DNA from 4 places in the Ensifer sp. M14 genome. Region 3 is predicted to be linked to each of the others. Evidence: riboswitches for the same ligand, from Rfam matches in the RefSeq annotation. Region 3 holds a riboswitch; each other region holds the start of a gene.
What was found. A riboswitch is a leader RNA that binds a small molecule or an ion and turns the genes downstream of it on or off. The one in region 3 is predicted to bind cobalamin.
Positions count from the first base shown of each region.

Region 1: linked by a shared signal. The riboswitch ahead of cobU (bifunctional adenosylcobinamide kinase/adenosylcobinamide-phosphate guanylyltransferase) and the one ahead of nrdH (glutaredoxin-like protein NrdH) in region 3 are both predicted to bind cobalamin.
Region 2: linked by a shared signal. The riboswitch ahead of bluB (5,6-dimethylbenzimidazole synthase) and the one ahead of nrdH (glutaredoxin-like protein NrdH) in region 3 are both predicted to bind cobalamin.
Region 4: linked by a shared signal. The riboswitch ahead of BLJAPNOD_RS23520 (nitroreductase family protein) and the one ahead of nrdH (glutaredoxin-like protein NrdH) in region 3 are both predicted to bind cobalamin.

Region 1 covers NZ_QJNR01000004.1:2,577,146-2,584,852, reverse strand. Annotated here, with positions in the region: gene cobN (cobaltochelatase subunit CobN) at 1-2,866, opposite strand, end outside; gene cobW (cobalamin biosynthesis protein CobW) at 2,929-3,993, opposite strand; gene cobU (bifunctional adenosylcobinamide kinase/adenosylcobinamide-phosphate guanylyltransferase) at 3,997-4,521, opposite strand; cobalamin riboswitch at 4,659-5,111, opposite strand; gene BLJAPNOD_RS12420 (adenylate/guanylate cyclase domain-containing protein) at 5,323-7,551, shown strand; gene BLJAPNOD_RS12415 (class I SAM-dependent methyltransferase) at 7,576-7,707, opposite strand, start outside.
Region 2 covers NZ_QJNR01000004.1:2,755,662-2,763,368, reverse strand. Annotated here, with positions in the region: gene BLJAPNOD_RS13325 (NADP-dependent malic enzyme) at 1-767, shown strand, start outside; gene BLJAPNOD_RS13320 (LuxR family transcriptional regulator) at 937-1,674, shown strand; gene BLJAPNOD_RS13315 (acyl-homoserine-lactone synthase) at 1,831-2,475, shown strand; gene BLJAPNOD_RS13310 (DUF2865 domain-containing protein) at 2,666-3,730, shown strand; gene bluB (5,6-dimethylbenzimidazole synthase) at 3,639-4,430, opposite strand; cobalamin riboswitch at 4,475-4,684, opposite strand; gene BLJAPNOD_RS13300 (SDR family oxidoreductase) at 4,762-5,583, opposite strand; gene BLJAPNOD_RS13295 (phytanoyl-CoA dioxygenase family protein) at 5,673-6,866, opposite strand; gene BLJAPNOD_RS13290 (LacI family DNA-binding transcriptional regulator) at 6,968-7,707, shown strand, end outside.
Region 3 covers NZ_QJNR01000014.1:226,834-234,540, forward strand. Annotated here, with positions in the region: gene nrdF (class 1b ribonucleoside-diphosphate reductase subunit beta) at 126-1,115, opposite strand; gene nrdE (class 1b ribonucleoside-diphosphate reductase subunit alpha) at 1,132-3,285, opposite strand; gene nrdI (class Ib ribonucleoside-diphosphate reductase assembly flavoprotein NrdI) at 3,255-3,671, opposite strand; gene nrdH (glutaredoxin-like protein NrdH) at 3,689-3,910, opposite strand; cobalamin riboswitch at 4,211-4,436, opposite strand; gene BLJAPNOD_RS29710 (acyl-CoA thioesterase) at 4,592-5,392, opposite strand; gene metE (5-methyltetrahydropteroyltriglutamate--homocysteine S-methyltransferase) at 5,389-7,707, opposite strand, start outside.
Region 4 covers NZ_QJNR01000007.1:389,258-396,964, reverse strand. Annotated here, with positions in the region: gene BLJAPNOD_RS23545 (NosR/NirI family protein) at 1-1,368, opposite strand, end outside; gene BLJAPNOD_RS23540 (ferritin family protein) at 1,496-2,326, shown strand; gene BLJAPNOD_RS23535 (pseudoazurin) at 2,484-2,921, shown strand; gene mog (molybdopterin adenylyltransferase) at 3,005-3,526, opposite strand; gene BLJAPNOD_RS23525 (hemerythrin domain-containing protein) at 3,901-4,377, shown strand; cobalamin riboswitch at 4,606-4,797, shown strand; partial or broken gene BLJAPNOD_RS23520 (nitroreductase family protein) at 4,841-5,056, shown strand; gene BLJAPNOD_RS23515 (hypothetical protein) at 5,357-5,581, shown strand; gene BLJAPNOD_RS23510 (hypothetical protein) at 5,608-7,164, shown strand; gene bluB (5,6-dimethylbenzimidazole synthase) at 7,232-7,707, shown strand, end outside.

The sequences.
Region 1 (7,707 bases), on a different contig from region 3:
GCGTCACGTCGACGCGCGGACGGCCGAGCATCGCCAGCGGTATGATTTCGTAGCCCATCACCCGGCGCGAGATCGTGTCCCAGGTGGGCTTGGCACCAATCAACGCCAGAGCCTGGGCGATATCGTCTCCACCCGTTCGCATGTTGGCCGTGCCCCAGGCCGTGAGTCCGAAGGAAGATGGCCAGTCACCGTGATCCTGCAGGTAGCGGCGAATCAACAATTCGGCGGATTTCTTGCCGAGTTCGTAAGCCGCCGGCGTCGGCACCGAGCGGCTGTCGACGGAGTAAAAATTGCGGCCGGTCGGCAGCACATCGGGACGGCCGCGGGTCGGCGCGCCGGATGGTCCGGGTGCGACGAAGCGGCCATCGAGGCCGGTGAGAAAACCGGCCATCTCGGCGGCGCCGGAATTGACGATCGACGGTTTCAGCCGCGTCTCGACCTCGCCAAGCACGGCGCAGGTGGCGGACCAGCCCTCGGGTGCCGGCGTCTCGCCGCAAACGAACGCCGCCGCGAGCAGCTCGATGCGCTCGACCGTATCGCCGGCAGTGCGCCAAGGTTGATCGGAAACCTCGGCAAGGATATCCGGCCGTAAACCGGTCCAGGGATCGGACATCACGCAATCGAGCGGATCGAAGCCGAGCCCTGCGTCGGCGGTGATCGCGCGCTGAAGGCTCTGGTCGGCACCTTCGCCGAGCCCGCGCGGCACCCGCGCCAGCGCCACCGTCAGGTCGGTCAGAAGCCGCCCCTCCGGCGCCACGCCAAAAATGTGCAGGCCGTCGCGGATCTGCATCTCCTTGAGGTCGCAGAGATAGGCGTCGAGCTTCTCCAGCGCCTTGTCGTCGCTGTCGCCCTTGTCGATGCCGGCGTCGAGGTCGAGGCCGATGTCGCGCACGAGGTCGAGGATCTGCCGGCTCAAGAGCCTGAGCCGCCGCGGATCCCCGCCGGCGGCGTCGTAATATTCATCGACCAGAGCCTCGAGATCCTTGAGCGGTCCGTAGGATTCGGCCCGCGTCAAGGGCGGCGTCAGGTGGTCGATGATGACGGCGCTGGTGCGGCGCTTGGCCTGCGTGCCCTCGCCGGGATCGTTGACGATGAAGGGATAGATATGCGGCAGCGGCCCGAAGATCGCCTCGGGATAACAGGTCTCCGACAGCGCCAGGGCCTTGCCGGGCAGCCATTCGAGATTGCCGTGCTTACCCATATGGACGATCGCCTGCGCCCCGAACTGGTTGCGCAGGAAGGCGTAGAAGGCGAGATAGCCATGCGGCGGCACGAGGTCCGGCGAATGGTAGCTTTCCTTCGGATCGATGTTGTAACCACGTGCCGGCTGGATGCCGACGACGACCTCGCCGAAGCGGGCAAGCGGCAGCGCGAAGGCGCCGTCGAGGAAGAACGGATCGGTTTCCGGTGCGCCCCAGCGGCCGGTCACTTCATCCTGAATCTGTTTCGGAAACGAATCGAAGAATGCCTTGTAATCACTTAGCGAAATGAGTTCGCGGATGTCACGGTCGCGGCTCGCCGCATTGGTCGGCCCGGCCATGAGATAGCGGATCAGTGCGTCACCATCTGCGGGCACACCGGCAACAGGATAGCCTTCCCCCGCCATGGCGCGCAGCACCTCCACAGTGCCCGCCGGCGTATCGAGCCCGACGCCGTTGCCGAGCCTGCCGTCGCGGTTGGGGTAGTTGGCCATGATGATGGCGATGCGGCGTTCGGCCGGCCTGGCGCGGCGCAGCTTCGCCCAGTTGACGGCGAGCCGTGCGGCAAACCGTACGCGGTCGGCAAGCGGCTCATGCCCCACGTTATTGGCTTCCACTTTGGGGTCGTAGATCGACGCCGCCTTGAAGGAGACAGCACGTGCCAGGATACGGCCATCGACTTCGGGCAGAGCGACATTCATGGCGAGATCGCGCGCCATCAGCCCCTGCGGCGAGGCCTGCCATTGCGCTCGGGACGATCCGGAAAAGATCACCTGCAGCACCGGCGCGCCCGTCGATTCCAACACGGTCGGCTGCCGGTCGGCGCCGGGAGACGAGACGGCAAAGCCGGTGGCGTTCATCACCACGTCGGGGGCAGCCTCGGCAAATATCGATTGCAGCGTGCCGACCGAAACCGCATCCTTCAGACTGGAGACGAACAACGGCAGCACGCGCATGCCCTCAGTGGCAAGCGCCTCGATCAGTGCTTCGACCGGCCGGGTCTCGCCGCTCTGGACCAGGGCGCGATAGAAGCAGATCGCGACTGTCGGGGGTTCGAATCCCTCCCCCGCGTCCATCCGATCTTGGACACGTGTCGACCATTCGCTGACGCCGATGACGCCCGCGCCTGGCCACCAGATGCCGGCCTTCAGAAGTGGTTTTGCCGGCTGCGGCTTTTCCGCGCCCGAGATCAGCGCCTCGGCATAATCGAGGAACAATCCGGCATTGTCGGCGCCGCCCTCGGTGAAATAGGCCCAAAGGCGCTGCCGGTCGTCGGCTGCGACCGTCGAAAATGGCTCGAGGCCCGGATCCGGCTTGTCGTCGCCGGGCAGCACCGCGATCTGGAAGCGATGGGTGACGGCGGCGGCATGCAAGGCTTCCAGCACATAGCGGAAATAGCTGGCGCCACCGAGCGGCCGGACCACGATGAGCTTGGCATGCCGTGCGGTGCGCTCGACGTAAGTGTCGACCGACATTGGATGCATCAGGTTCATCAGGCTGGCGATACGCAGGCTTGATCCCTCGTTGCGGCGGCCATGGGCCGCAGCGATCGAGGAAAGCTCGGTGTCGGCGGCAGACAGGAAAAGCACGTCGGCCGGCGTTTGCCCCAGATCGATCGCTTCGTTGCCGTCGGCGATCGTTCCTTTCTGGGCGAGAAGCAGATGCATTGTTCTGTCCGTTCAAGCACTTCCAGGAAAACGCTTTCCCGGAAGTGCGTTGCTTCAAGGAGTTAGACGAGCGCGGTGATGGCAGCGCGCACCGCAGCTTCGTCCATGTCGTGCAGGCCGATGACGACGAGGCGCGTGCCGCGCTTTTCGCCGGCCGCCCAGGCACGGTCGTAGTACTGGTCGATGCGGGCGCCGACAGCCTGGATCAACAGACGCATCGGCTTGCCGGGCACGTCGGCAAAGCCCTTGAGGCGCAGCACGTCATGCTCTGCGATCACGCCCTTGAGGCGATCGACGAAGGCGGCCGGATCGGCAATCGCGCCGAGCTCGACGACGAAGCTATCGAACTCGTCGTGAGAGTGCTCCTCGCCGGCCTCATGCTCCATCTCGTGGTGCGACTTGCGGTTGGCGATATCGCTTTCCGTGCCGACGCCGAGACCGAGCAGGATGGCGGCAGCCACTTCGCCGTTCTTGGCTTCGATCATCGTCGGCTTGCGGCTGGTGCGCGAAGCGACCTCTTCGCGCACGGCCTTCAGGCCCGACGCGTCGATCAGGTCGGTCTTGTTGAGAACGATCAGGTCGGCAGCGGTCAACTGGTCCTCGAACAGTTCCTCGATCGGGCTTTCGTGGTCGAGATTGTCGTCCTCGACCCGCAGTGCATCGACCTTGTCGTGGTCGTCGGCAAAACGACCGGCGGCAACGGCGGCGCTGTCAACCACGGTGACGACGCCGTCGACGGTCACTTCGCTGCGGATATCCGGCCAGTTGAAGGCGGCGATCAGCGGCTGCGGCAAGGCGAGACCCGAGGTTTCTATGATGATGTGATCGGGACGGTTTTCGCGCTCGAGCAGCTTGGTCATCGTCGGGATGAAATCATCGGCAACCGTGCAGCAGATGCAGCCGTTGGTGAGCTCGATGATGTCGTCTTCCGAGCAGGCTTCCGCACCGCAGCCCTTCAGGACGTCGCCGTCGACGCCGAGATCGCCGAACTCGTTGATAATAAGCGCAATGCGCTTGCCGTCGGCGTTCTGCAACAGGTTGCGGATCATCGTCGTCTTGCCGGCACCGAGGAAGCCGGTGATGACGGTCGCCGGGATCTTGCCCTGGTTGGCTCTGGCAGTGGTCATGGATCAACCCTTCATTTTCAGCGGCAATCCGGCCGCGACAAAGTAAACTTCCGCGGATTTCTCCGCAACGATCTGGTGAAGCCGGCCGGCATGATCGCGGAAATCGCGAGCCATGCGGTTCTCGGGCACGATGCCGAGGCCGACTTCGTTGGAAACAAGGATGAGGCGCGCCTGGGCCTCAGGCAGAAACGCGGCAAGGGCAGAAAACTCCGCCGCCATGTCGCGTCCTTCCATCATCAGGTTGGTGACCCACAGGGTCAGGCAGTCGACGAGGACCACGCGCTGTTCGTCGTCGATGCGTGTCAGCAGCGAAACGAGATCGAGCGGCTCTTCATGCGTCGTCCAGCCTTCGCCACGCCTCTGCCGGTGATGGTCGATGCGCTCGCGCATCTCGTCGTCCCAGGCGCGCCCGGTGGCGACATAGTGCATGCCGAGCCCCGAGGCTTCGACGAGCCTTTCGGAAAAGCTGGACTTGCCGGAACGGGCGCCGCCGAGGACCAGAACAGGGCCGGCATGGGGAATGGTCATGTGCGTTGCCGCCTCACGCGCCTGGTCGCAAGTTCGAGCGGCAACAGGATTTCACCGCGCCAGAGGCGCGTTCGGAAAACGATCGATGAGCCAAGACAACCTCCGTGATGGCGTGGGAAGCGGGCTTCCCGTCGGGCGGAATGCCCCTGTCGGACGGCAGGTCTCCTGGCTCACGGCGTCACGGACCCACGGCATTGCCTCGCGCGATAACGCGAAACGCGATGCCAGGGCCCGAACGGCCCGCCTCACCTTCCCGGCGCTTTCCGGTGCCACAGCGAACCTTTGCGCGTCTCCGACGCGCGGCGCTGTGGGCGGTTTCGTGAAAGGCGGACGATTCGTAGAAGAAGAGGCGTCCAACCCGGCTGATCACGAAGCCACGCCAGTGGCTTTTCCGGCTGAGTTCCAAACCGCCTGCGATCGCACCATGCGATCCAAAGCCGGCCGTCCTTCAGCCCGATGGCGAACCCTGACCGTTCTACAGTCGCGGGGTCGGCTGCGATAAGGATGCCCGATTTGGGTCCACCCGTCACATTCCCAATTATTCCCCCGCATCGCCACGATCCGGGGAAACCATCCAACGTCCGATGATTAGGAAGCGGGCAGTGCAAAGTCAATCGACGCGTGCGACACCTCCCCGGCCGAATTGCGCCGCGCGACGATTTGCCGGGCGCGGAGTACCGCAGGCCGCCAGTTCTCGTCACAGAGCACAAGCGATGCACCACGGCGGCGAACTTCATTTTAGCGATTGCAGATAATGCGATAAACTAGCCCAAAAAGAGGGTTCGGTTATCCGGAAGGCAAATGGAACGCAGGCTCGCCGCCGTGATGATTGCCGACGTTTCCGGCTATGGACTGCTCACCCAGGCCGACGAGGAGGGTACGTGTGCCCGCTTTCAGGCCGATCTGCACAACCTGTTCGAACAAAGGATCGCTGCGCACCGTGGGCGGTTGATCAAGACCATGGGCGATGGGTTGCTGGTCGAGTTCGTGAGTGTCGTCGAGGCGGTCCGTTGTGCGGTGGAGGTCCAGCGCGCGAAATCCGAAAGCCGAGGATCCGATGAGGGTCGACTGGAATTCCGCATCGGCATCAATCTTGGCGATGTCATCGTTGACGGCGACGACATTCAGGGCGATGGCGTCATCATTGCCGAGCGCCTGCAGAGCATCGCCGAACCGGGTGGGATCGTCATCTCCGGCACCGCCTACGACCAGGTCGAAAAGCACCTCGATGTCCGTTTCGTCTTTCTCGGCGAACAACGCCTGAAGCATATCGAAAGGCCGGTGCGGGCTTACAGTCTGGAGCTGAACGAAACTCGCGCCGGCGGCGCAAAGGTCGCAGCGCACAGCACGAGGCGCTGGGCGGCACTTGTTGCATCTGCTGTCGTGCTCGGCGCAGCCAGTGGTGTCGTCTGGTGGCAGCCGTGGGAACCGCCTGCGGAAACGGCCCAGGTCCAGCCATCGAACCTGACCGTGCCGGACAAACCGTCGATAGCAGTGCTTCCGTTTGCCAATGTGAGCGACGATCCCAGGCAGGAGTATTTCGCCGATGGCATGACCGACGGCCTCGTCACCGAACTGGCCCAGGTATCCGGCTTGTTCGTTATCGCGCGCAACTCGACCTTCACCTACAAGAACAAGCCAGTGACACCCGGGCAGGTGTCCAAGGAACTCGGGGTCAGATACGTCCTCGAAGGCAGTGTGCAGCGGGCCGGAGAGCAGCTGCGGATCAATGCCCAGCTGATCGATTCTCTCGATGGCGGCCACGTTTGGGCCGGAACGTTCGACGGCTCGCTTTCCGATGTCTTTGCGCTGCAGGACAACGTGATGCGCGGCATTGCCGATGCGCTTGCGCTTCGGCTGAACCCTGACGAGCAGATGGCCTTGGGGCGCAAGGAAACGATGGTGCCGGCAGCTTTCGATGCGTTCCTGCGCGGCTGGGAGCATCACCGACGCACGACCCCCGAGGATTTTGCAAAGGCAGTGCCTTTCTTCGAGCAGGCGATTGCGCTCGATCCTGCCTATGGGCGCGCTTATGCCGCCGCCGCCATGGTCTACGCGCGCATCTGCATGTGGCGCTGGCATTATCAGCTGGGCATCTCGCGGACCGAAGCGAGAGCCAGGGCGACGCAATATCTGCGCACCGCGCAGAAACACAAAACAGCGCTGGCCTACCAGGCGGCCGCTCTCCTTTCCGAAGCGGACTGGCAGCATGCCGACGCGCTAACCCAACTCAAGGAAGCGATCGCGCTCGAACCCGGCGATAGCTGGAGCTACGCGCTGACGGCCTTCGTCCTTACCTCCGTCGGCCGCCCGGCGGAGGCCCTGCCCTATATCCGCACGGCCATGCGCCTCGATCCGCACTCCCCGTCCTTCTTCATTTACGTCCTTGGACTGACGCACTTCAGCCTGGAGGATTTCGAGGCGGCAGCGGCAGCAACAAAGCGCAGCATCGAACTCAATCCGCAGGATGACGGCTCGTTCCTTCTTCTTGCCGCCGCTTCCGGGCACCTCGGTCGCCGCGTGGAGGCGCAGGCGGCCATCACCCGTTTCAACGCGCTTCGCCTCGCACGCGGCGGCACTGCGGCCAGCATCGCGACCAGCCCACCCCTGGACCTGGCAAGGCAGGAGGACAGCGAGCGTTTCTACCGGGGGCTGCGGCTGGCGGGCCTACCCGAGACCTTGATGAACACCGACTTCATCGCCGCAAACAGGCTGCAAGCCGACGAAGCCCGTTCGCTCCTCCTGGGGCATCGGCTGCATGGACGCATGCTGGATTCTGGCGAGGAACACGAGGCTGTGATTTCAACCGGGGGCATGGCCACTCTGACGGGAGACTGGGCATCCATCGGAGCCGGTCGCATGGCCGACGTCGAGGTCAAATTCGACAGCGACGAGGTTTGCTTCCTGTGGCTGAAGACAACGAACCTATGCGGGATCGTGCTGCGAAACCCCGGGGGGCTTCGCGCCAAGGAGAACGAGTTCATATGGTATCACGGCGACAGAGCCTTCACGTTCTCACAGATCCCCTAGGCTTGCTGCTTCGCCATGCCTCGGCTACCGCACCCGCTCCAGCACGCTGAACTGAAAAGCCTGCGCTGAATTCCAAGGCGTCTTGTGCTGGTGCGTGATCGCCTCGACCAGCCGGAAGGACGGACCGATCACGTCAGCAAGCGCCGCCGGATCGTA
Region 2 (7,707 bases), on a different contig from region 3:
GCGATCCGCGCTACCGCGACTACGTCGAGGATTACTTCGCCCTCGTCGGCCGTCTCGGCGTCATTCCGGAAGCCGCACGTACGATCGTGCGCACCAACACCACGGTGATCGGGGCGCTTGCCGTCAAGCGCGGCGAAGCCGATGCACTGATCTGCGGCGTTGAAGGGCGCTACAGCAAGCACCTGCGCGACGTCTCGCAGATCATCGGCAAGCGTGAAGGCGTGCTCGACTTCTCGGCACTCAGCCTCTTGATTTCGCAGCGCGGCGCCACCTTCTTCACCGACACCTATGTCAGCTATTGCCCGAGCGCCGAGGAAATCGCCCAGACGACGGTGATGGCGGCGCAGGAAATCCGCCGCTTCGGCATCACGCCGCATGCGGCTCTGGTCTCGCATTCGAACTTCGGCTCACGCGATTCCGAAAGCGCCACCAAGATGCGTCACGCACTGCAACTCGTGCGCGAACTTGCGCCCGACCTGGAAGTCGATGGCGAAATGCATGGTGATTCGGCCATCTCCGAAGTACTGCGCCAGCGCGTCATGCCCAACAGCACGCTTTCGGGCGAAGCCAACCTGCTGGTCTTCCCGAATCTCGACGCCGCCAACATCACGCTCGGCGTCGTCAAGACGATGACGGACAGCCTGCATGTCGGACCGATCCTGCTCGGCTCGGCGCTGCCGGCGCACATCCTGTCGCCGTCCGTCACGTCGCGCGGCGTCGTCAACATGGCAGCACTCGCTGTCGTTGAAGCCAGCCATCCGGGCTGATGGCGTTTTGCAGGGCCGCCATACCCGGCGGCCCTGTGTTTCTCAGGCGATCCAGGCAACAACCATTGTTTGTAGGATCGACAATCCACAGCAAATACGGATGACGGTTCTGGACAAAAGGTGAACCCCCAACCATTGTGGGGTTCAGGGCAAGAATCGGTGTTGTGGCATGACTGAACAACAGGCTGTCCTCGACATGCTGGAAATCCTGGAATGCGGAGGCTGTGTCGAGCCGGCCCATTTCTTTACGTTGATGCGACGTACATTTCGCATCGCTCATCTCCTTTATCTTGAAGCCGAGCCCTATGCCGACGAGCTCAAGATCTGCCGCCTGCACCACACGTTCGGTGCCTATGCGGCGGAGCTCTACCTGACGCGGGAGCTCTATCGCATCGATCCTATCCTCAAGCTGGCGCTCGGCGGCGTTAGGCCGGTGGAATGGACAACCGCGCGGGATCGCTTTCCCGAGTGCGAGCCGTTGTTCAAGACCGCCGAAGAGATCGGACTTTCCAGCGAAGGCGTCGCCCTGCCGCTGCCCTCGCCGGCTGGACGGATGGCGTTGCTTGCCATCAACGTCAACATGTCCTCGGCCGAATGGTCGATCTATCGGCGCAATCATCTGCGCGACTTCCAGCTTGCCGCCAACCTGTTTCATGCCGGCATGCTCGAGAACGCGGCCATGACGAGTGGGGCGGCGGCGCGCGATATGCGCCTGACCGGCCGTGAAACCGAGGTTCTCACTTGGTCGGCAGCCGGCAAGAGCTATTGGGAGATCGCCACCATTCTCGGCATTTCCGAGCGCACCGTGCGTTTCTTCATGACCAATGCCCGCCGCAAGCTCAACGTCGTTTCCAACACGCAAGCGGTGGCGCAGGCCGTCCGCCACGCGCTGATCCCGACGGTTTGATCCGGGCAAGAGCCGCTCCCCCCTGCGCTCTTCCGGAAACCCATCGAAATTTAGAGTAAAAAATCCGTTACCGGTACTGTCACTAGTGCCAGTTTCTTCTCCGCCGCCGGACTGACAGCATCACGCCATCCCCCAAAGACAAGGATGGAGAGAACGATGATCAGGATCCTCAACGGCAGGACACGCGGACAGCACCCACAGGCCATCGACGAGATGTTCAAGTTGCGCAAGCGCGTCTTTCACGACTTCCTGAAATGGGACGTTCAGACCGATGGGGAATGGGAGATCGACAACTACGACAAGTCGAACCCGCTCTACATCCTGTCCTATTCGCCCGACACCGGAAAGCTGCGCGGATCGTTGAGGCTGCTGCCGACGCTTGGCCCCAACATGCTGGACGATACCTTCCCGATCCTGCTTGGCGACAACCCGGAGATCCGCAGCGCGTCGATCTGGGAGTCGAGCCGCTTCTGCATCGACCCTGAGATTTCGCAGGACCGCGCCTCAAACCAGGTCACGGTCGCTGCTGCCGAACTGATGTGCGGCGTCGGCGAACTCGGGCTTGCCTCCGGCATCAGCCACATCGTTACGGTCACAGACGTCTTCCTCGAGCGGATGTTCCGACGCATGGGTTGCCCCGGCGAGCGCATCGGCGAACCGCACCGGATCGGCTCGGTCTATGCCGTGGCCGTCGCCTGGGAAGTGACACCGTCGCTGCTGAGCGCCATGAAGGCAGTCGCCGCGATCGAAGGCACGGTTCTCGAACGACCGATGTCGCTGGAAACGGCGCGCGCCGCCTGACATCGGATCGGCACCGTCCATTCGACCGAGAGGACGCAGCTGTTAACGCAATGCGAGGCTTGTCGTTGCACACGCAGTGACAAGCCTTATGATAGGGCTGAAACAGGAAATGCCGACGGCGACCGATCCCGGACAACAAGGGTGGCGCCCGCCCGGTTGCAGGAATGGACGTTCGCCCTTGTTCCGGAACATGAAAACCCTTGCGGCGGCGACTTTGCCGCTGCTTCTGGTTCTTGCCGATCCGGCGCTGGCCTCCAGCGTGTGCGACCGCCTGAACACAAAGCTTGCCGAACTGCCCGCGTCGTTCGCCACCACTGCCGATACGCGCGATTACGCGAGCGCAATTTCGAGGCAGAACATCGAACTGCGGCGGGCGCGCAACGATCGCCGCCGTGCCGGCTGCGGCACCGGCAGCGTCGTCGTGTTCAACGGCGGCGACCCGGATATCTGCGCCGATATCAACAGCCTGATCGCCGAGATGGAAGACAATCTCGATATCCTCAAGTCGGAGCGCCAGCAGCTGATCTCCGGCAACGGCGACGACACGCGTCGGCGCATCCTGGCCGCTCTCGAAATCAACGGCTGCTACGGCGACCGCGAGGAGTTCGCCAGCGCCGACCCGGACGAACCCGAGACGCATCGCAACATCCTGCGAGATCTGCCGCCGGAGGAATCCTACGGTCCGTTGCTGCGCGATGATGGTATGAGCCCCTACCCGGCGGAAAGCGGCGTCTATTCCGGCACGCTTCGCACCATGTGCGTGCGCACCTGCGATGGTGCCTTCTTCCCGATCTCGTCCGAGGCCAGTCCTGCGGACTTTGCCCGCGATGAACAGGCCTGTCGTGCCCGCTGCCCGGGCGCCGAAACGGAACTCTTCTTCCACGAGCTTGCGACCGAGGAGAGCGACCAGATGGTCTCCGCCTCGACAGGACGCCCCTACACCGAACTGCCGAACGCTTTTGCCTACAGGACACGTGGCGTCGGCACGCCCGGTATTTGCGGTTGCCAGATCCCGAAGACGGCCGCGACCACACCCAATGCCGGCGACAACCAGTCGTCGATCATCGTCATCGAAGGCAAGAAGGAGGCGGCAGCCCCGGCCGCAAAGGCGGCCGCGGCCGCTGAAGAGCGCCCTTACGATCCCGCCAAGAGCAAGGTGCGCGTCATCGGCCCGACGTTCCTTCCCCAGGAGGAGACGTCGATCGATCTTCGTCATCCAAAGGGCCCAGGGTACCAGCCGGTTCAGAACAACTGATCACGGCGTCTGCCTTCCGGCCTGTTCCCCAGCCCTCCTCGAAGACAAGGTCCTCCAAAGGCAGCCGCTGGCGCCAGCCCTTCACCGCCAGCTCCGGCTCCTGATAGAGGCGGTCGACATAGCCCAGGCAAAGCCAGGCAACGATCACGACATGGTCGGGTATGCCGAGGATCGCCTTGATCTCGTGTTCATGAAAGATACTGACCCAGCCGACGCCAACGCCTTCGGCGCGCGCGGCAAGCCAGAGGTTCTGGACGGCGCAAACGGTGGAATAGACATCCATGTCGGGATTGTGGGTGCGCCCGAGAACGACTGAGCCGCCACGCGTGCGATCACAGGTGACGCAGATGCTCAAGGGTGCCTTGCGGATACCCTCCAGTTTCAGCGAACGGTATTTCGACCGCTGATCACCATCGAACATCAAGACGGCTTCGTCATTGGCCCGGGCAAAAGCCTGCCAAACCCTCTCGCGCGTTTCCGGTTGCCGGACCAGAACAAAATTCCATGGCTGCATGAACCCCACCGATGGCGCCCGGTGCGCGGCATTGAGCAGGCGCATCACCAGATCGTCCGGCAAGGGGTCGGGCAGGAACTGATCCCGCACGTCGCGACGGGTCTCGATGGCACGATAGACGGCTTCGCGCTCGTCAAATGAAAAGGCTTCTGCAGCCGCAAGGCCGCCCTTCGCGTCAGTCAGCATCGTTCGATCCCCAACAATGCACAACCTTCCGCCGTCCGCGCGGGGTTCGGTCTATCTTGCCAGGCCGGTCTTCTGACTTCGGATCAACCGGCCGCCTCACCTTCCCAGATCGAATGAAGATCCAGTGGCAAGATCTTGAGAGAATTCAAGATCCACAGACGAAACCGTCCCCGTCACAGCGTTGGGCACGTTCCGGAATGACACCGGATTCCCGATTCTCCCGCGTCGCGGGCACCTGACGGTCGCATAAGGACACAGCCCATGGGGAATGACAAGCAAGCGCGATGTCACTTGCTCGCCACTCCACAGCACCACACGACAGGCTCAGATTTCAGAGCGCCGCCACCGGATGCGGCGAGCCGTCATAGCCGCCCCAGACCGACTGGTCGAAGCAGATGACCGACCCCGTCATCAGGCCGGATTCGTTTGAGGAGAGATAAGCGCAGGCACGCGCGACTTCCTTAGGGTCGACAAGCCGGCCGAAGGGCTGGCTGGCGGCCGCCTTTTCCAGCCAGTCGGCTGCAGCACCATGAAACTCGCGCTGGATGCGGTCTTCGCCCTCGGAGGCCATCCAGCCGATATTGAGGCCGTTGACGCGAATGCGGTTGCGCAAAAGGGCATAGGCGGTATTCTTGGTCAGCGTCTCCAGCGCACCCTTGGACGAGCAGTAGGCCGCAATGAACGGCTGGCCCGCCATCGCCGACATCGAACCGATATTGACGATCGTGCCCTGTGTGCCCTCCCTTCGCATCACCTTGACCGCCTCCTGCATCAGGAAAAACGGTGCACGCACATTGATGGCGAACATCCTGTCGAAGAGTTCGGGGCTGGTGTCGAGAATGGTGCCGCGGTCGGTGATTGCGGCCGCATTGACCAGTGCATCGACGCGACCGAAGGTGGCATCGCAGGCGCTGACGACCTTGCGCGCATCCCCGACCTTTTCGAGATCCGCCTCGACATAAAGCACCTGCGCGCCGCTCGCCTTGCGGATCTCAGCGGCCTTCGCCTCGCCCTTGGCAACGTTGCGTCCGCAGATGACGATGCCTTCAGCTCCGCGCTCGGCAAACAGGCCGGCAATCGTCGCGCCGAGCCCCTGCGTGCCGCCGGTGACGACGGCGATCTTGCCGTCGAGACGGGCGTATTGTTCGGTCATGAAATTCCTCCCGGGAATGAAGTTGGCGTGAAGACAGGCAATGGTCCCCGCCGCAGGCGCCGGGGACCTGACATATCGATATCTGCCGTTCAGCTCAGCTTGCGCTGTGTCTGCGCGTCAAGCGCTTTGCTGAAATCCGCGGCGCTCCATCCGCCCGCAAGCGCCTCATGCATCAGCTGTGCCTGGGTCTTCGGCGCGAGGCCACCGATCGGGGGATCGCGATCGAGATTGGTCGGGAAAGAATACCCCTCGGCACAGGAGGCAATCGCATTGGCGGCTTCCCCAGCCGACAGCGTGCCGGATGCCGTAAGGGCAGTCAGTGCCGGATACAGTGCTGCGCTCATCTTTACGCGATCGACCGTCTCCATCGCCCGCCCGAAGGCCGAAGACACCTGCAACAGATTGGCGACGCGCTTGATATCGACCGAGCGGTTGCTGCCGGCGGCATGAAACAGCGCCGGATTGAAGAAAACGACATCGCCTTTTTCGAGCGGCAACTGCACATGACGCTCATCGAAATAGGCGCGGAATTCCGGGCGCTTCAGCGCGAGATAGCCGGGTACATAGGTCTGGCTATAGGGAAGGAAGAGTGTCGGGCCGCTTTCGAGCGGCATGTCGCAATGGGCAACTGCACCCTGCAACGTCAGCACCGGTGACAGTCGGTGCACGTGGGCCGGATACTGCTCGATGACATCAGATGTCTGAAAGCCAAGATGGTAGTCGCGGTGGGCAGCCTGCGACGCGCCGCCCGGATTGACCCGATTGACCTGCGCGGTCATCTGGTAATTCGGACCAAGCCAGGCTTCGCTGACGAGCGCGATGATGGCGTTCGCATAATAGGCCGCGAAATTCTCCGGGTTTTTCAGGCAGTGCTTTTCAAGCGAATTCCAGATGCGGTCGTTGGCGCCGGGCTTGGCGAAATGGTCGCCGCCACCGCTGTTGCTGCGGTGCTGGTCTTCGATGATGGCGTTGAAAATGCCGCTGGCGGCATCGATGACCGATGTATCGGCATAGGCGTGCTTGAACACGGCCACACCAGGCCCGGTCGCAAGCGCCTCGCAGATTTCGGCCAGGGCGGCGCGGCGCCCATCAGGGGTCGAGCAGGCGGAAACCAGGCTGGCGCTGTCATAGATCAGCACGTTCTTCTCACAGGCAAGCGCATGCGGATAGTCCGCAAGGTTCGTCTGGCGCTCCACTTCGGCCCTGAACACGTCGATGTCACAGGCATCTTCGCTCAGCCAGACGCGGTCGAGGCGCTGGCGCACAGTGTTGTCGGTCTTCATGTCGTTCCTCCTCAGAAACCTTCCATGTCCCGACTATAGGCGCCGTCAGAACGTGATATAGAGCAGGAATCCATCAAAAAACCATCAGGAAGGATCGCGCGTTGGCTCACCCGTTTCTGGTCAAGGACATCGCCTTTCAGGCCGGGCTCAGCACCGCGACGGTCGATCGCGTCCTGAACGGGCGTTCGGGCGTACGCCAGCAGACCGAAATGCGGGTGAAAGCCGCCATTCGTGAGCTGGAAAAGCAACAATCCGGATTGGAGCTTCAGGGCCAGAAACGGACGATCGACGTGGTGATGGAGGCGCCGCAGCGCTTCACCGAAGCGGTCAGGCAGGCTTTCGAGACCGAAGCGCCGACCTTCATGCCGACGACATTCCGTTGCCGTTTCCACTTCGCCGAGACCATGCGCCCGCACGACATCGCGCAATTGCTGGACCGCATTCGCTTGCGCGGTACCGACGGCGTCGTGTTGAAGGCGCCTGACGTTCCCGAAATCGTCGACGCGGTCGCGCGCCTCGAGCAGGCCGGAATTGCCGTGATCACACTCGTCACCGACCTGCCGAACTCGGCACGCACCGCCTACGCAGGCGCCGACAACCGCGCGGCCGGCGAGACTGCGGCCTATCTCGTCGGCGAACGTTTCTCCGGCACTTCCGCGACCGTGCTGGTGACGATTTCAAGCAGCCGTTTCCGTGGCGAGGAGGAACGCGAGATCGGCTTTCGCCGTGTGCTGCGTGAACATTACCCGGCGATCCGCATCATCGAGATCAGCGAAGGCCATGGCAAGGACACCGAGACGGGCGCCCTTGCAGCAAAAGCGCTTGCGGCGCACGCCGATAT
Region 3 (7,707 bases):
CGGGCCGGCAGTCAATGGTGCGGCCGGCAGTGAGCCGGCAGCACGTTCAACCCGCTGCAGGCTTTCAGCCTCCGACCACTTCGGTCCACGGGAAAATGCAGCGATGATGTAAGGCGCGTTCGGGCTCAGAAATCCCAATCCTCGTCCTCGGTCGCGACCGCCTTGCCGATGACATAGGACGAGCCGGAGCCGGAGAAGAAGTCGTGGTTCTCGTCGGCGTTCGGCGACAAGGCCGACAGGATCGCCGGATTGACCTTGCAGGCATCCGCCGGGAACAGCGCTTCATAGCCGAGGTTCATCAGCGCCTTGTTGGCGTTGTAGTGCAGGAACTTTTTCACGTCCTCGGTGAGCCCGACGCTGTCGTAAAGCGATTCCGTATATTTCGCCTCATTGTCGTAGAGTTCGAGCAGCAGGTCGAAGGCGAAATCCTTGATCTCCTGCCGGCGCTCCTCGCTCAACCGCTCCAGCCCCTTCTGGAACTTGTAGCCGATGTAGTAGCCGTGCACCGCTTCGTCGCGGATGATGAGGCGGATCATGTCGGCGGTATTGGTGAGCTTGGCGCGGCTCGACCAGTACATTGGCAGATAGAAGCCGGAGTAGAACAGGAAGCTCTCGAGGAAGACGCTGGCGATCTTGCGTTTCAGCGGGTCCGAGCTGCGATAGTGCTCGAGAATGAGCGCCGACTTCTTCTGGAGGTGTTCGTTCTCCTCAGACCAGCGATAGGCATCGTCGACATCAGGCGTCGAGCAGAGCGTCGAAAAGATCGAGGAATAGGAGCGGGCATGCACCGCTTCCATGAAGGAGATGTTGGAATAGACAGCTTCCTCATGCGGCGTGATCGAATCCGCCATCAGTGTCGGCGCACCGATGCTCGTCTGGATCGTATCGAGCAGGGTCAGGCCGGTGAACACCCGGATCGTCAGCTGCTGCTCCTCCGGCCGAAGTGCTGACCAGGAGGGAATGTCGTTGGAGAGCGGCACCTTTTCCGGCAGCCAGAAATTGCCGGTGAGCCGGTTCCAGACCTCGAGGTCCTTGTCGTCCTCGATACGGTTCCAGTTGATGGCGCGCACGGCCTGCGAACCCTTGGGTGTCTTGGTCTTCACTTGGATGTTCATCGTGTTCCCCGGGGTATCACAGTGCGCAGGAGACGCAGCCCTGCACTTCCGTGCCGGACAGCGCCATCTGACGAAGGCGGATGTAGTAAATCGTCTTGATGCCCTTCTTCCAGGCATGGATCTGCGCGCGGTTGATGTCGCGGGTCGTGGCCGTATCCTTGAAGAACAGCGTCAATGACAGGCCCTGGTCGACATGCTGCGTCGCTGCCGCGTAGGTGTCGATGATCTTCTCCGGCCCGATCTCGTAGGCGTCCTGATAGTAGTCGAGATTGTCGTTGGTCATGAAGGCGGCCGGGTAATAGACGCGGCCGATCTTGCCTTCCTTGCGGATCTCGATCTTCGAGACGATCGGGTGGATCGAGGAAGTCGAGTGGTTGATGTAGGAGATCGACCCGGTCGGCGGCACGGCCTGCAGGTTCTGGTTATAAAGGCCCGAGGTCATCACGGCCTTCTTGAGTTCCAGCCAGTCTTCCTGCGTCGGGATATCGATCCCTGCGGTTTCGAACAGTTCGCGCACGCGCTCCGTCGCCGGCTTCCATTCCTGCTCGGTGTATTTGTCAAAATAGTCGCCGGAGGCGTATTTCGAGTTCTCGAAGCCCTTGAAGCTCGTTCCGCGTTCGACGGCGATCCGGTTCGAGGCGCGGATGGCGTGGTAGGTCACGGTGTAGAAGTAGATGTTGGTGAAATCGATGCCTTCGTCCGAGCCGTAATAGACCCGTTCGCGGGCGAGATAGCCGTGCAGGTTCATCTGGCCAAGGCCGATCGCGTGGCTGTCGTCGTTGCCTTTTTCGACGGAGGGAACCGAAGAGATGTGGCTCATGTCCGACACCGCCGTCAGCGCCCGGATCGATGTTTCGATCGTCTTGCCGAAATCGGTGCTGTCCATCGCCGCGGCGATATTCAGCGAGCCGAGGTTGCAGGAAATGTCCTTGCCCATGTGCTTGTAGGACAGGTCGTCGTTATATTCGCTGGCTTCGCTGACCTGCAGGATTTCCGAGCAAAGGTTGCTCATGGTGATGCGGCCGGCGATCGGGTTGGCGCGGTTCACCGTGTCTTCGAACATGATGTAGGGATAACCCGACTCGAACTGGATTTCGGCCAGCACCTGGAAGAACTCGCGCGCCTTGATCTTCTTTTTGCGGATCCGGCTGTCGGCGACCATTTCCCGGTATTTTTCCGTGACCGAGATATCGGTGAAGGCAACGCCGTAGACGCGCTCCACGTCATAGGGCGAGAAAAGGTACATGTCCTCGTTGTTCTTGGCGAGCTCGAAGGTGATGTCTGGAACGACGACGCCGAGCGACAGAGTCTTGATGCGGATCTTCTCGTCGGCGTTCTCGCGCTTGGTATCGAGGAAACGCATGATGTCGGGGTGGTGGGCGTTGAGGTAGACCGCGCCTGCGCCCTGGCGCGCGCCGAGCTGGTTGGCGTAGGAGAACGAATCCTCCAGGAGCTTCATCACGGGAATGATGCCCGATGACTGGTTTTCGATCTGCTTGATAGGCGCGCCGGCTTCGCGGATGTTGGTGAGCGACAGGGCTACGCCGCCGCCACGTTTCGACAGCTGCAGCGCCGAGTTGATGCCGCGCGCGATGCTCTCCATATTGTCCTCGACCCTCAGCAGAAAGCAGGAGACGAGTTCGCCGCGCTGCTTCTTGCCGGCGTTGAGGAAGGTCGGCGTTGCCGGCTGGAAGCGGCCGGAGATGATCTCGTCGACCATGTCGCGCGCCAGCGCCTCGTCGCCGCGCGAAAGCGTCAGCGCCACCATGCACACCCGGTCCTCGTAGCGCTCCAGGTAGCGCTTCCCGTCGAAGGTCTTCAGCGTGTAGCTGGTGTAATATTTGAAAGCGCCAAGGAAGGTCGGGAAACGGAACTTCTTGTCATAGGCGTGATCGAACAGGTCGCGCACAAAATTGAACGAATACTGGTCGAGAACCTCCTGCTCGTAGTAGCCTTCGACCACGAGGTAATCGAGCTTCTCGCGCAGGTTATGGAAGAACACGGTGTTCTGGTTGACGTGCTGCAGGAAGTACTGCTTGGCGGCCAGCCGGTCCTTGTCGAGCTGTATCCGGCCGTCCTCGTCATAGAGGTTCAGCATCGCGTTCAGCGCGTGGTAATCGAGCGCCGCTTCCGTCGCCTTCAAGGGGCGTTCGAGTGTTGAGACGTCCAAAATCGTTCCATCCCGTTTTTGACATTGGCGACGTCCTCGTCGGTTCCCAGGAGCTCGAACCGGTAGAGATAGGGCACCTGGCACTTGGCGGAGATCACGTCGCCGGCGATCCCGTAGGTCGCGCCGAAATTGCTGTTGCCCGCGGCAATCACGCCGCGGATGTGGGAGCGGTTGTCCGCATCGTTCAAGAAACGGATCACCTGTTTGGGCACGGCGCCCCGGCCGTCGTCGCCGCAATAGGTCGGCACGACGAGCACATAGGGTTCCTTGATCTCAAGCGGCCCGTCGGCTGCGCTGACGGGGATGCGGATGGCGCGCAGGCCGAGCTTACCGACGAAGCGATGGGTGTTTTCCGAGCGGGTGGAAAAATAGACGATCAGGCCCATCGCCCGGCACCTTGGCTTTAGGACAGCGCGCTGATCTTGTCGGGGCGGAAGCCCGCCCAATGTTCAGGACCGGCAACGACGACGGGAAGCTGCAAGTAGCCGAGGCCCTTGACCGTCTGGAGCGCGTCCTCGTCGATCGAGATGTCGATCACCTCATAGTTGACGCCCTTGCGGTCGAGTGCGCGGTAGGTGGCGGTGCATTGGACGCAGGCGGGCTTGCTGTAGACGGTGACGTTCATTTCTTCCTCGTTGGGTCGGCTGGATCTGGGCATGAAAAGGCATGCGGGCGCGCGAACGCGCTCCGGCGAAAGGGCAGGGCTGGCAGGATGACGGCTTGCTCTGATCGAAACGACCGAGCGCACGTCTTCGTCAGGTGCGCGGGTTCCCGCGCCTCTTCATTGGCGAGTGATAGGAATTCGATGACGCGGACATGACTTCACCCCGAAGTTGAAGACGGCGCTTCCGGGGATACGTCGAGACAATCAGGCAGGGTTCATCCCGCCTCAATTACACTCTGACCCCTCCGGACACCCCGCCCGTGGACGTTTATTGATCGAGGCAGGTCTCCTGGCTCACGGGTCGGTGCTTCTGTCCGGACCTTCCCGAAGCATCATGCTTCAGTGGCCGAATGCTGGACAGTCGCTCGCCGTTTACAGTTGCGGGGGCAGCCACGGCTTAGCCAAGCAAAATCGCTAAAGCGCACCGTATTCCCATCTTCGCTCCCAATCCTTGCGAATCGGAAGAACCTCGAACACTAGATATAGTATATGGGTGTGAAATCTCGTCAATAGGTCTGGTGCTGCCGCGGTCGCTGGGAGCCGACAATATTTTTCCGGGTGTGGATAACGGGGAGTAAACGCGCGCTTCCGGCAATGCCTGTGGATGAGGGGCCGTCGCGACGGCTCCCTCGGTTGAAATCGTCAGGCTGCGAAAGCGGGAACCGGACGATTGTCCCGGTCGACAGCCACCATGATGAACGCGCCACGGGCAGTCAGCGTCCGTTTCCCGCCCATCAGGTCTTCGGACCACAATTCGACCTCGACCGTCGTCGAGCTTCGCCCTGTTTTCACGATCCGGGCGACAAGCTCGATGATCGAGCCAACGGTGATGCGGTGCTTGAAATCGATGCGCTGGCAGGAGGCGAGAACCGTCGTCTTGCGGCTTGCCCGCGTGGCCGCGACAAAGGCCGCCTTGGTCATCTGCGCCAGCGCGTCGCCGCCGAACATGGCCCCGAAGCTGTTGGCTTGGTCGGGAAAGACGATATCGACCATGCGCACGGCGTCGTCCTTTGTCGGACCGATCGTGGCGCTGTCGAGAGAGGGCAACGACCATTCGGCGTCCTTGCCTTCGGGCATTGCCACCATGGTGAACTGGCCGCGGGTGCAAAGATCGCGGGTACCGGCAATCAGATCCTCGGCGACCATGTCGACTTCGACCACCATCGAGCGCCGCCCGACCCGGACCCGGCGACCGCTGAAGCTGATGACGTGGCCGATACGAGCAGGGGCGCGGAAGTCGACGCGATCGCAGGACGCGGTGACGAAGGGAACGCGGCCGTGACGCGTGGCGACGATGAAGGCGATCCGGTCCATCAGCGCCAGACCGGCTCCGCCAAAGAGCGTGCCATGGTGATTGGCATCGCCGGGAAAAACGATGTCGATCAGGGTGGCAGGCGCCGGGGTTTCCCCCGGCGCCATTTCGACATTGCTATCGTCCGTCATACGTTCACGGCCTCTCGCCGGCCGGCAGCAAAGGATTGCCGCAGCGCCTGTGCCGCCTGCACCATGTTGACGAGGGCCGGGCGCACTTCCTCCCAGCGCCTCGTTTTCAGGCCGCAATCCGGATTGACCCAAATCTGCGCCGGTGTCAGCCCGTCCGTCGCCCTCTCGATCAGATGGACCATCTCATCGACCGTCGGCACGCGCGGCGAGTGGATGTCGTAAACGCCGGGGCCGATCTCGTTCGGATAGGCCTGATCGGTAAAGGCGCTGAGCAGTTCCATCTTCGAGCGCGAGGTCTCGATGGAGATGACATCGGCATCCATCGCAGCGATCGCCGCCATGATGTCGTTGAACTCCGAGTAGCACATGTGGGTGTGGATCTGGGTTTCGTCGCCGACACCGGAGGCGCTGATGCGGAAGCACTCGACCGCCCAGTCGAGATAGGCCTTTCGATCGGCCTGTCTCAGTGGCAGCCCCTCGCGCAGCGCCGGTTCGTCGATCTGGATCACGGCGATGCCGGCCGTTTCCAGATCGGTGACTTCATCGCGCAGCGCCAGCGCGATCTGCCGGCACACGATCGACCGGGGCAGGTCGTCGCGCACGAACGACCATTGCAGCATCGTCACCGGGCCGGTCAGCATGCCCTTCATCGGCCTTGACGTCAGCGACTGCGCATAGGTTGCCCAGTCAACCGTCATCGGGTTCGGCCGCGAGACATCGCCGAAAATGATCGGCGGGCGCACGTAGCGCGAGCCGTAGCTCTGGACCCAGCCGCTCTGGGTGAAGGCGTAGCCGGAAAGCTGTTCGCCGAAATACTGCACCATGTCGTTGCGCTCGAACTCGCCGTGCACCAGCACCTCGATGCCGATCTCCTCCTGCCAGCGCACGGCCTTCTCCGTCTCCTGGCGCAGATAGGCGAGGTAGTCGACATAGCTGAGCTCGCCCTTGGCATGCAGCGACCGTGCCTGACGCACTTCTGATGTCTGCGGGAAGGAGCCGATGGTCGTTGTCGGGAAGAGCGGCAGGGCCAGCCTGTCTTCCTGCAGGTGCCGGCGGGTCGCAAAGCCCGATTTGCGGCGACTGTCGGCTGCCGTCAGGGTCTTCAGGCGTCCGGCAACCAGCGGGTCGTGCACCTTGAGCGAGGTCAGCCGCGCCGCGGCGGCTGCGGTCGATTTTGCAAAGACCTGCTCGGGATTGGCAAGGCCGGGCTCGAAGGCGCGGGCAAGCAGGCTGAGTTCGTCCAGTTTCTGCAGGGCGAAGGCAAGCCAGGAGAAAAGCTCGGGATCGAGCCCCCGTTCGAGATGGAGGTCGATTGGCACATGCAGCAGCGAGCAGGAGGGGGCAAGCTCGATGCGGTCGCGGCCATGCGCCTCGATCAGCGGCTGCAGCCGGCGGAAGAGCCCGGCAAGGTCTGTCCGCCAGACGTTGCGGCCATCGACGACCCCAAGCGACAGCACGAGCTGCGCCGGTGCCGTCTGAAGCAGCACTTCCAATTGTTGCGGCGCCCGCACGAGATCGAGATGCAGCCCGGCAACCGGCAGCGAAAGCGCTGTCGGCAGGTTGTCGCCGATCGCGCCGAAATAGGTCGCAAGCATGATCTTCAGCTGCGGGGTTTCCGCAGCAAACGTCCTGTAGGTGAGCGCCAGCGCCCGGCGTTCCCGCTCGTCGAGATCGAGCACCAGGCAGGGCTCGTCTATCTGCACCCATTCGACACCGGCGATCGCAAGCTCGGTCAAGAGCTTCACATAAACAGGCAACAGCCGCTCGATCAGCTCGATCGTGTCGAACCCGCCGGCAAGTGCCTTGCCGAACTTCAGGAACGTGACGGGACCGAGGAGAACAGGACGGGTAACATGCCCAAGCGCCTTGGCCTCGAGGAAGGCGTCAAGCGGCGCATTGCGCGTCAACTCGAAGCGCTGGTCCTCCGCGAATTCTGGAACCATGTAGTGGTAGTTGGTGTCGAACCACTTGGTCATCTCCAGCGCCTGATTGCCGCCGTCAGGTCCGCCATGGGCGCAGCCGGAAGCGCAGGTCGCGGTTGTTGAGCCGCGCGCCATGGCGAAATAGGTGTCGAGATCGACCGGGCCGCCTTTCCAGCCATAGGCCGGCGGCACCGCGCCGACGAGCACGGATGTGTCGAGAACCTGGTCGTAGAGCGAGAAGTCGTTGGACGGAATGATCTGGATTCCCCGCGCATTTTGCGCGGCCCAGTTTTCTGCCCGAAGCCTGGCGGCGACGGCGAGCAGGTCCTGTCTTTCGATCTTGCCGGCCCAATAGCGCTCCAGCGCGAACTTCAGTTCACGGTGGCTGCCGAT
Region 4 (7,707 bases), on a different contig from region 3:
GATGGTGACACCTGCGGTCAACCTGTTCATGTCCCACATCGTCATCCACAGTGGCTTCTCTTCAGGAAGCGGCTCTGCAGGCGCGGCTTCCGACACTGGCGCGGCTTGAACGCCAGCTGGCTCCGCTGCGGGTACCTTCTCAATCGTGACGTAGGAATCCGGAAGTGTGTAGCCGAGATTGTATGGAAGAATTGCCTTCTCGCGGCCACCTGCCCCACGTTGCACCAGCAACTGCAGCTCGAACGGCTGGGTGACGTCGAACGAAAAATCCTTCGGAACTGTAAAAAGTGCTATCTCGCGTAGACGAGGAGCTCCTTCCGCCGAAAGCGAAGCAATTCGCGTGTGGTCGCGATCCCGAAACCGAACGCCTTGCCCATCTTGCAACAGCTCGATGCGATCGAAGATCCCACCGCGAACATAGCCGGAGCCCTTGAACGAATAGGCACCGTCACCGGCGACGAGGATCGCGGATTGATCCGGTCCCAACGATTGCGCCAAGCGCTCGTATGCAATGTCTCCCAGCAACGACCGACCGATGAGCGGCACGCTGACAGGAGCAACAAAGAGGTCGATGAAACGGGCCTTCGCATCGCGTGTTTCGGGTCGATCAGCGGCTTCCGGTCTGCCAGCCTGACGAAATCCATCTGAGACTTCTCCCACGGTCAGGCGGAGGCTCCGGACCGAACCGTCACCGATGAGCGTTTGCCAATCAGAGCTGCCCTGCTTCGAAACATCCACCTTCTTCGTTTGGAGGACGTTCGCGGCCAAACTATCGTTGCTGCCGTCAAGCCGCTTGCTCCGAATGAGCTGGACCGCCGAGCGAACCACGCTGTCCCCCATCACCAGGACGGTCACGGTGGCCCCGCTGACGATGTCAACCTGGGGCGGACGGTCCGCCCCGGCCGCGACGCGCCCCATGTCCTTGCCGATAAAGGAGTTGAGTGCGGCGACGACTTTCGCCTCGGGAATGCCGATCAAGACAATCGGTTCCTTGTGGTCGACCAGGCGAAGGCCGTGGATGACACCCTTGGGGTCAATGCCCACCAGGATATGGATTGGCTTTCCGGAGTAGCCTACTGAGCTTGTAAAATCCGAGTTCAAATATGCGTAGCCCAGTAGCGCCTCGCCTTTGTAAACAGGCGCAATCGGCGGTTCACCCTGAGCGGGACCAATCCTATCCGCCTCGGCGAACAATTCGTTGGCTGCGACCTTCTCGAGGTATGACGACAGTTGGGCAGTCGCACCTATCGCCGCTGGAGAGGATGCAATGGCGGTCGCGGCCAGGACGAGCGCCAGCACCAGAAATCGGTGGAGACCGCGATAGAAAGCTAATATCGGCACATCATTTATCCCGGTGGTCGTCTGCATCACTGCCCTATTTAGACAGTCTCAGAACCTCGCGGTTTGATCTTGATCAAACAATAAGCGGAAGACCTAGTGCAGCCTTAGACTTTGTCGACCCTGAAATGGGCAACCTTAAGAGGCGGAACAAGTGATGAACCAACAAAATGAGGAAGCCTGGGACCTCGAAACCCTGGATGACCTTCTGGCTGTGGCTCGGGCTATGGAACAGGATGCAATTGACGGATACATCGCTCTTGCCGCGCGAATGCGATCAGAGAACCAACCCGAACTGGCGCTGGTTTTTGACCGCCTCGTCGCGGAAGAGGAATCGCATCTTTCCAAGGTGAACCAATGGATTGGCGATCGACCAGTTGTCCAAGCGCACCCGGCAGAGGATCTTTTCGACGATGAGGGCGCAGGCGTCGTTTCGCCCGAATTGCTCAACTCATACCGTGCATTCTCGATGGCCGTTCGGAATGAAGAACGCGCGTTCGTATTCTGGACGTACGTCGCCGCGCATACACGATCGGCGGAAATTCAATCTGCCGCGGAACGGATGGCTCGCGAAGAGTTGGGCCACGTTTCGACGTTGCGCCGGGAGCGGCGGAAAGCGTTCCACGAAATGCGGAGGGAAGAGAATTACGGAGTTCGGAACACCCTTGACGCTCTGGAAAACCGTCTAGCAGGCTTCCTGGAAAAAACGGCGCTCGATTCCGACGACACGGGGATCCCGCAACTTGTTGCCCAGTCTCGCGCTCGCGCCCAAGAGCTGTCAACCGATCGACCTTTATCGACGCCACTGTTGTCGAGCCTTTCTCAGGCAGCGTTGGATAGCCCTCTTCCCTTGTGCGAGCTACTTCTCGACTGCTATTTGGATCTGGCTGAGCGTTCGACGGAAGACGATGTCCGCAAGCGTATGCAGATATTCGCGAGCGAGCTGGTCCACTTACTGCACAGTTTGCGGGGTCGAGGCGCAAGCTGAAGGATTTCGCCCCTTTTCTCCTCAACCCCATAGCTACACTATGTTAGCCCGTACTGTCGCAGTCAGATACCACATCAGGATGGAACTATCTCTGATTGCCGAAGTTTAGCGGTCACGGCGGAACGAGGCCGCCGGGTTCAAGTTGAGGAGATCTGACATGTTACGCGTTGTTAAGTTGGTATTGCCGGCCACGATGGCTGCAGCATTCGGTGTTTCGGCGTGGGCTGCGGACCACGAAGTAAAAATGCTCAATAAGGGGACGGGCGGCGCAATGGTTTTCGAGCCGATGCTTGTCAAAGCGGAGCCCGGGGATACAGTTTCGTTCGTTGTTGTAGACAAGGGCCACAATGCCGAAACGGTCAAGGATCTGATCCCGGAGGGCGCGGAACCGTTCAAGGGCAAGATCAACGAAGCAGTCAAGATGACGGTCAGGGCGCCAGGTGCCTACCTTATCAAATGCACCCCGCATTTCAGCATGGGTATGGTTTCCCTCATCGTTGTTGGCCCCGGCCCCAGCAATCTTGACAAAATAAAATCGGCGAAAATGCCGAAAAAAGCCAAGGAGCGGGTCGAAGCGGCTTTGGCTGGCCTATAGTCTTCACGATCAGTCATTCACACTCCGCTCATCCTAAAGAAACTCCGCGCGTGAGCGGAAATATAGACTAAACGAGAGGCTGCTCACACATCGGGTCGAAAGGCCTTGATCCTGGCAGGATCCGTTTCGACCCGGCCCGCGCCGATCAGATCGAGGCAGTAAGGCACCGCCGCGAAGATCGTGTCTAGGCTGAAACGAATAGAGCTCGGCCTGCCAGGTAGGTTAATAATCAGCGTTTTGCCCCGGGTGCCGGCCGTCTGGCGCGACAGGATTGCTGTCGGCGTCTGCTGGAGGCTGGCACTCCGAAGCTGCTCGCCAAATCCGGGCAGTTCCTTTGACAGAACCTCGCGCATCGCCTCAGGCGTCTGGTCTCGCGGAGCGGGACCGGTACCACCCGTGGTAAGGATGAGATCGGCTCCATTATTGTCACTGAGCGCAATCAGCGTGTCTCGTACGGACGCAAATCCGTCGGCGATCACGCGCCTCAAGATGGAACAGGGTGACGTAACCACCTCTGCAAGCCACCTCTCAATGGCTGGGCCGCTCAGGTCCTCGTAATCTCCATGGCTTGCGCGGTCTGATATGGTGACAATAGCAATCTTCATATTCACGCTCCAAGAACCAATACGTATCGGAGTTTTCGATGGCGTTCGGGTTTTTCGGGAAATGGCCTATAAGTCAAATCAATGCGTAGCGAACGAGTTCGCCGCGCATCGCTCCACACGGCGATTTCGTGCCGATCTCCATGCGGTCAGGTCTTTTCCGTTACAGACCTCCCTTGTGGATAGCCGAGAAAGCGGGACAGTCTTTGCGAAACCGCAAGGACCTACGTGACTGAAGCCTATATTGCCGAACGATAACAGAAGGGATCGGTTATCCGAGCGACTAGGTCGCGCATAATGGTTCGTAGCGGATGGATGGCACCCGCACTTCGAATCAACGCGTCGCGGGTTCGGGGATCGCCACCAAGGAGCTTGAGATGAACACACCGGCGAGTCCACTTAATGCGGCAGAGATCAGCCGTCTGGAGACCCTCCACCGCGATCTGCTCGCAATTTGTCTTCGGCTTGAAGAAGTTGCAGCAGACATCGAAACGAGCGCCAGCGAGCCCGTGGATCCCAATCTAGCGGAGGCGATCCCAGCCGTTCTTCGAGAGGCTCATAATATTGAGGAAAAGGTCCTCTTTCCCGATTTCAACCGTAACGCGGGCTCCGTGTTTGCCGCGCAGGCGATCGGAAGGCTGAAGGCCGACCATCGATGCGATTTGTTGACGGCAGAGGAAATCTCCCTCGTCTTGCGAGGGTTGGCTGATGGCCAATGCGATCTCCGGCCTGACAACATCGCCCGCCTGCTGCACGGCTTTCAGGAAGCGCTCCGCCGGCATATTCACGCTGAGAGCCTCTTGATGGAGACGCTGTTAGCTGCCAAAGCGGACGACCGGGAGGTTTTCCAGTAACGGGCGAAGCGAGGCGGGTGTCGAGTGCATTGAAACAAGCTCGCCGTGGTCTCGTGAGTCGGATCGAGTTTACCGTGGCGTTCGTCGTGCCAAAGAACCGTCGTCACGGTGGCGAAATCACGGTCCCATCGCCGCCAGTTTGTGCCAGAGCAAACACTAAGTCAGATAATGACGCCGCGGCTTCTAATACATCCCAGGCGGTCATTGGTACGGCAGTGCCCGCGTGGTAACAGAGATCACTTCATAGGTGCCCGGGCTGGTTTGGATCTGCACGGGAGAATCGGGAATGCAGTGCAAATCTGCAACGCGCCCAGCGCTGTGGTGGGGACTGGAAGGACGGATGCCACTGGCGATCGCTGGGAAGGTGTCCTTTCAGGGTGAACCTAAGTCAGAAGACCGGCCTGTGAAAGATGACCCGTCCGAAAGGACAGCGAGACGGGTCCGCATCCATTAAGGGGAAACAATTGACCATACAGATCTTTTGACCGCACAGCCTCTGCATTCGGCCGAGCGTGCGGGTTTATATCGAGCCATCTTCACAAGAAGGGATACCAGAGGCGAGTTCCTTCCGGATCCGGTTTCGGACGAGCAGTTAAGCCGTATCCTCCTCGCTGCGCATCACGCACCATCTGTCGGATTCATGCAACCTTGGAGTTTCATCAAAGCCCGCGAGGAAACCCGGTCGTTCACGGCTTGGAGGAAAGCGGCCAGGTCTGCTTGAAGCGGAGCAATCCGCCAGCTAGTCAATCAATGGACCGCGGTAATCCCGAACGTGCGGATGGTTGCTATAGCGGTTCGCCAGCAAGCGCCGTTCTGCCGGCTATTGACGAGGCCTTTGTTTTCGAAGTCCCATTGAAGCATTCCTCCGGCATGCTTCCTCTTGCGAACAATTCCGATACTTCAAGGCACGAGCCACCTGTCTGCCCCGGCTTTCCGCATGGATCCGGGCCGCCTGCGAACCATGTCGGCGTAAAGCAACATGGCGTATGGCAAGGGCAAAGACAAAGAGCTCATGAAGAGGATGGCCGATCTCGGCAGACTTGCCATGTCAGGCGAACTTGCAGATCTAAGGTCCAGAATTATCGTTGTTCTCGACAAGATGGCCGCCGCCATCTGGCCATCTGATATTCTCAGGCCAATGCCGTCTGGCAAAGACATCGACGCGGTGATGCTAAGGGTACAATCCGATGCGTCCAAGGACTGAACAGCGTCTGGGGTGAGAAAGCCAGGTTGATCGCAAAATCGGCGGTTCTCGAACAATGGAAACGCGGGCAGCGCAACCTGTTCGGCGCGTTCAGAAACATTGCCGTGTTCGGGGACATCGTGATGCAGGACGGCACGAAGGGCGTGGTCAATCTACCGGAGGAGTACTCGCGGACGTTGACGGCGCAAGATGTCAAGGAATTGGCAGACCTCGTCGGAAAGCTCGACTTCTTCTCGACACTCCAGCTCTTCCGCAACCTTGAAAGCGGCGACTGTGGGCTGCCAGCGCATCATGCCGATGTGTTGCGCGCCATGGCAAGAACGGTGCGGAACCGCTTCCAGCGACCCGTCTGGAAGGATGACGCCATCATCCAGCTGCACCTGGATTATCGCTGTCTGCGCGGCGGAAAGGCGGCGCTCGCCGATACGCTTGGAGCACTCGGCAGCGCTCTGGAAACTAAAGCTTCCACGACCATTGATTTGCCGTTGACCTCGGTGTCGCCGAGAGGAGGCGGCATCACGTTACCAATGCGGCTATCGCGTTCGATCAAAGCCAAGCATGTGAAGCATGGAAGCGATGACGTGCATGTCGCGTCATTGGTGCTCGAACTCGGCCCGGTGAAGGCGCAGGTGAAGATGATCGTGACGCGACCACCGACACTCCCCTCCGCTCAAGGGTGCCGGACGGTCGTGGCCGAGGACTTCGGGTTTATCAATACCTCCAGCATCGTCGTGTTGCGTAGCCGGTCGCCGATCGGTGTAGGCGCGCTGGCCCGCGTCGCCGGTCATAACGGCGGTGATGGCAAGAAGCTGACCAAAGAGCAGGCAAGAATGTTCCTGGAGACCCACGTTTCCGAGGATGACGTCGAAGTCCTGGATTACGTGCAGTTCGATGGCAGCGATTTCCTTGGGCGCATCGCCGCACAGGCGACGAAGATCGATGGACTTCGCTCCGAGATCGACCGTCTCTACAATCGTCTCGACCGCATCCGTGCCGAGCTCAATCGCGTAGCGGACGCCGAGGCGGCAGCACTCGTCCCCGAGATCGCAGCCATGCCGAGCCACCCTCGCTACATGGCAATGCATGGCCGGTTCTTCCGGCTGATGGCCGCAGTCGGATGGCTCAAGCAGGCACGTCTTGCCGTCTACCGAGCAGTGGCAGGACTGAAGAAATCCTGGTTCGGCCATGTGGCGCAGCGAAAGGCAGACCTTGCCGAGAAATACGGCGCGGTGGTGGTCACCGAAGACCTCGACATCGTTGCGGTGCCCACGGACGATCCCGCCTACAAGGGGCGGACGTTCAACAAGATGATCAACAACGGCGCGAAGGGGCAGTATATCCTTCGATCCGAGAACACGCTGAAATGGAGAGGCATTGCCTCGGTAAAAGTGCCGAGTTTCTACACCAGTAGCACGGACTGGAGAACCGGAACGGTCGACAAGGCGCAACGTCGTGGATTGGTGTTCAAGGCGGAATTCGACGGCCGCTTATGGGATGCCGACCTGCATGCGGCGGAAATGATCGGGCGCTACCTGTTCCTCAGGCCCAAATCAGAGAGCGAACCTGCGGCACTTGCCGCCTAGTGACAAACGCATTCCTCCTGCCGAAGGCCGTGGCCATCGGTGGACGGGAAGCCCGGCCCTTCCGGGAGTGTTCACCATAACTCGGGACATAGATACGCGCGGGCAAGTCCATGAAGCGTTCCTGAAAGCACGTGCAGAAGCGGAACTCGTGTTCCCCGATCCACTCCGAAGCACGTATCGAGCCCTAAAACTCGAAGGGATAATGGAGGCACCTGTCAACATCTGTATCGACTGCGACCGCGACCGGGCAGGCCCTGCTGTGATCGGACGCACGCACATTCGGGCGATGGATCTCTACAGCACCGCGTGCGCCGTCCAGAACCTGTGGCTCGCCGCCCGCGCCGAAGGACTGGGCGTTGGATGGGTGAGCATTTTCGACAACGGGACGGTCCAGCGCATTCTGAAAATTCCGAAGCGTATTGTGCCGATTGCCTATCTCTGCGTCGGACAGGTCAAAGGCTATCACGAGCGTCCCGAGTTGGAAAAGGCCAGCTGGCGCGAGCGTCTTCCGATTGGATCCCTCGTGCATTTCGAGGAATGGGG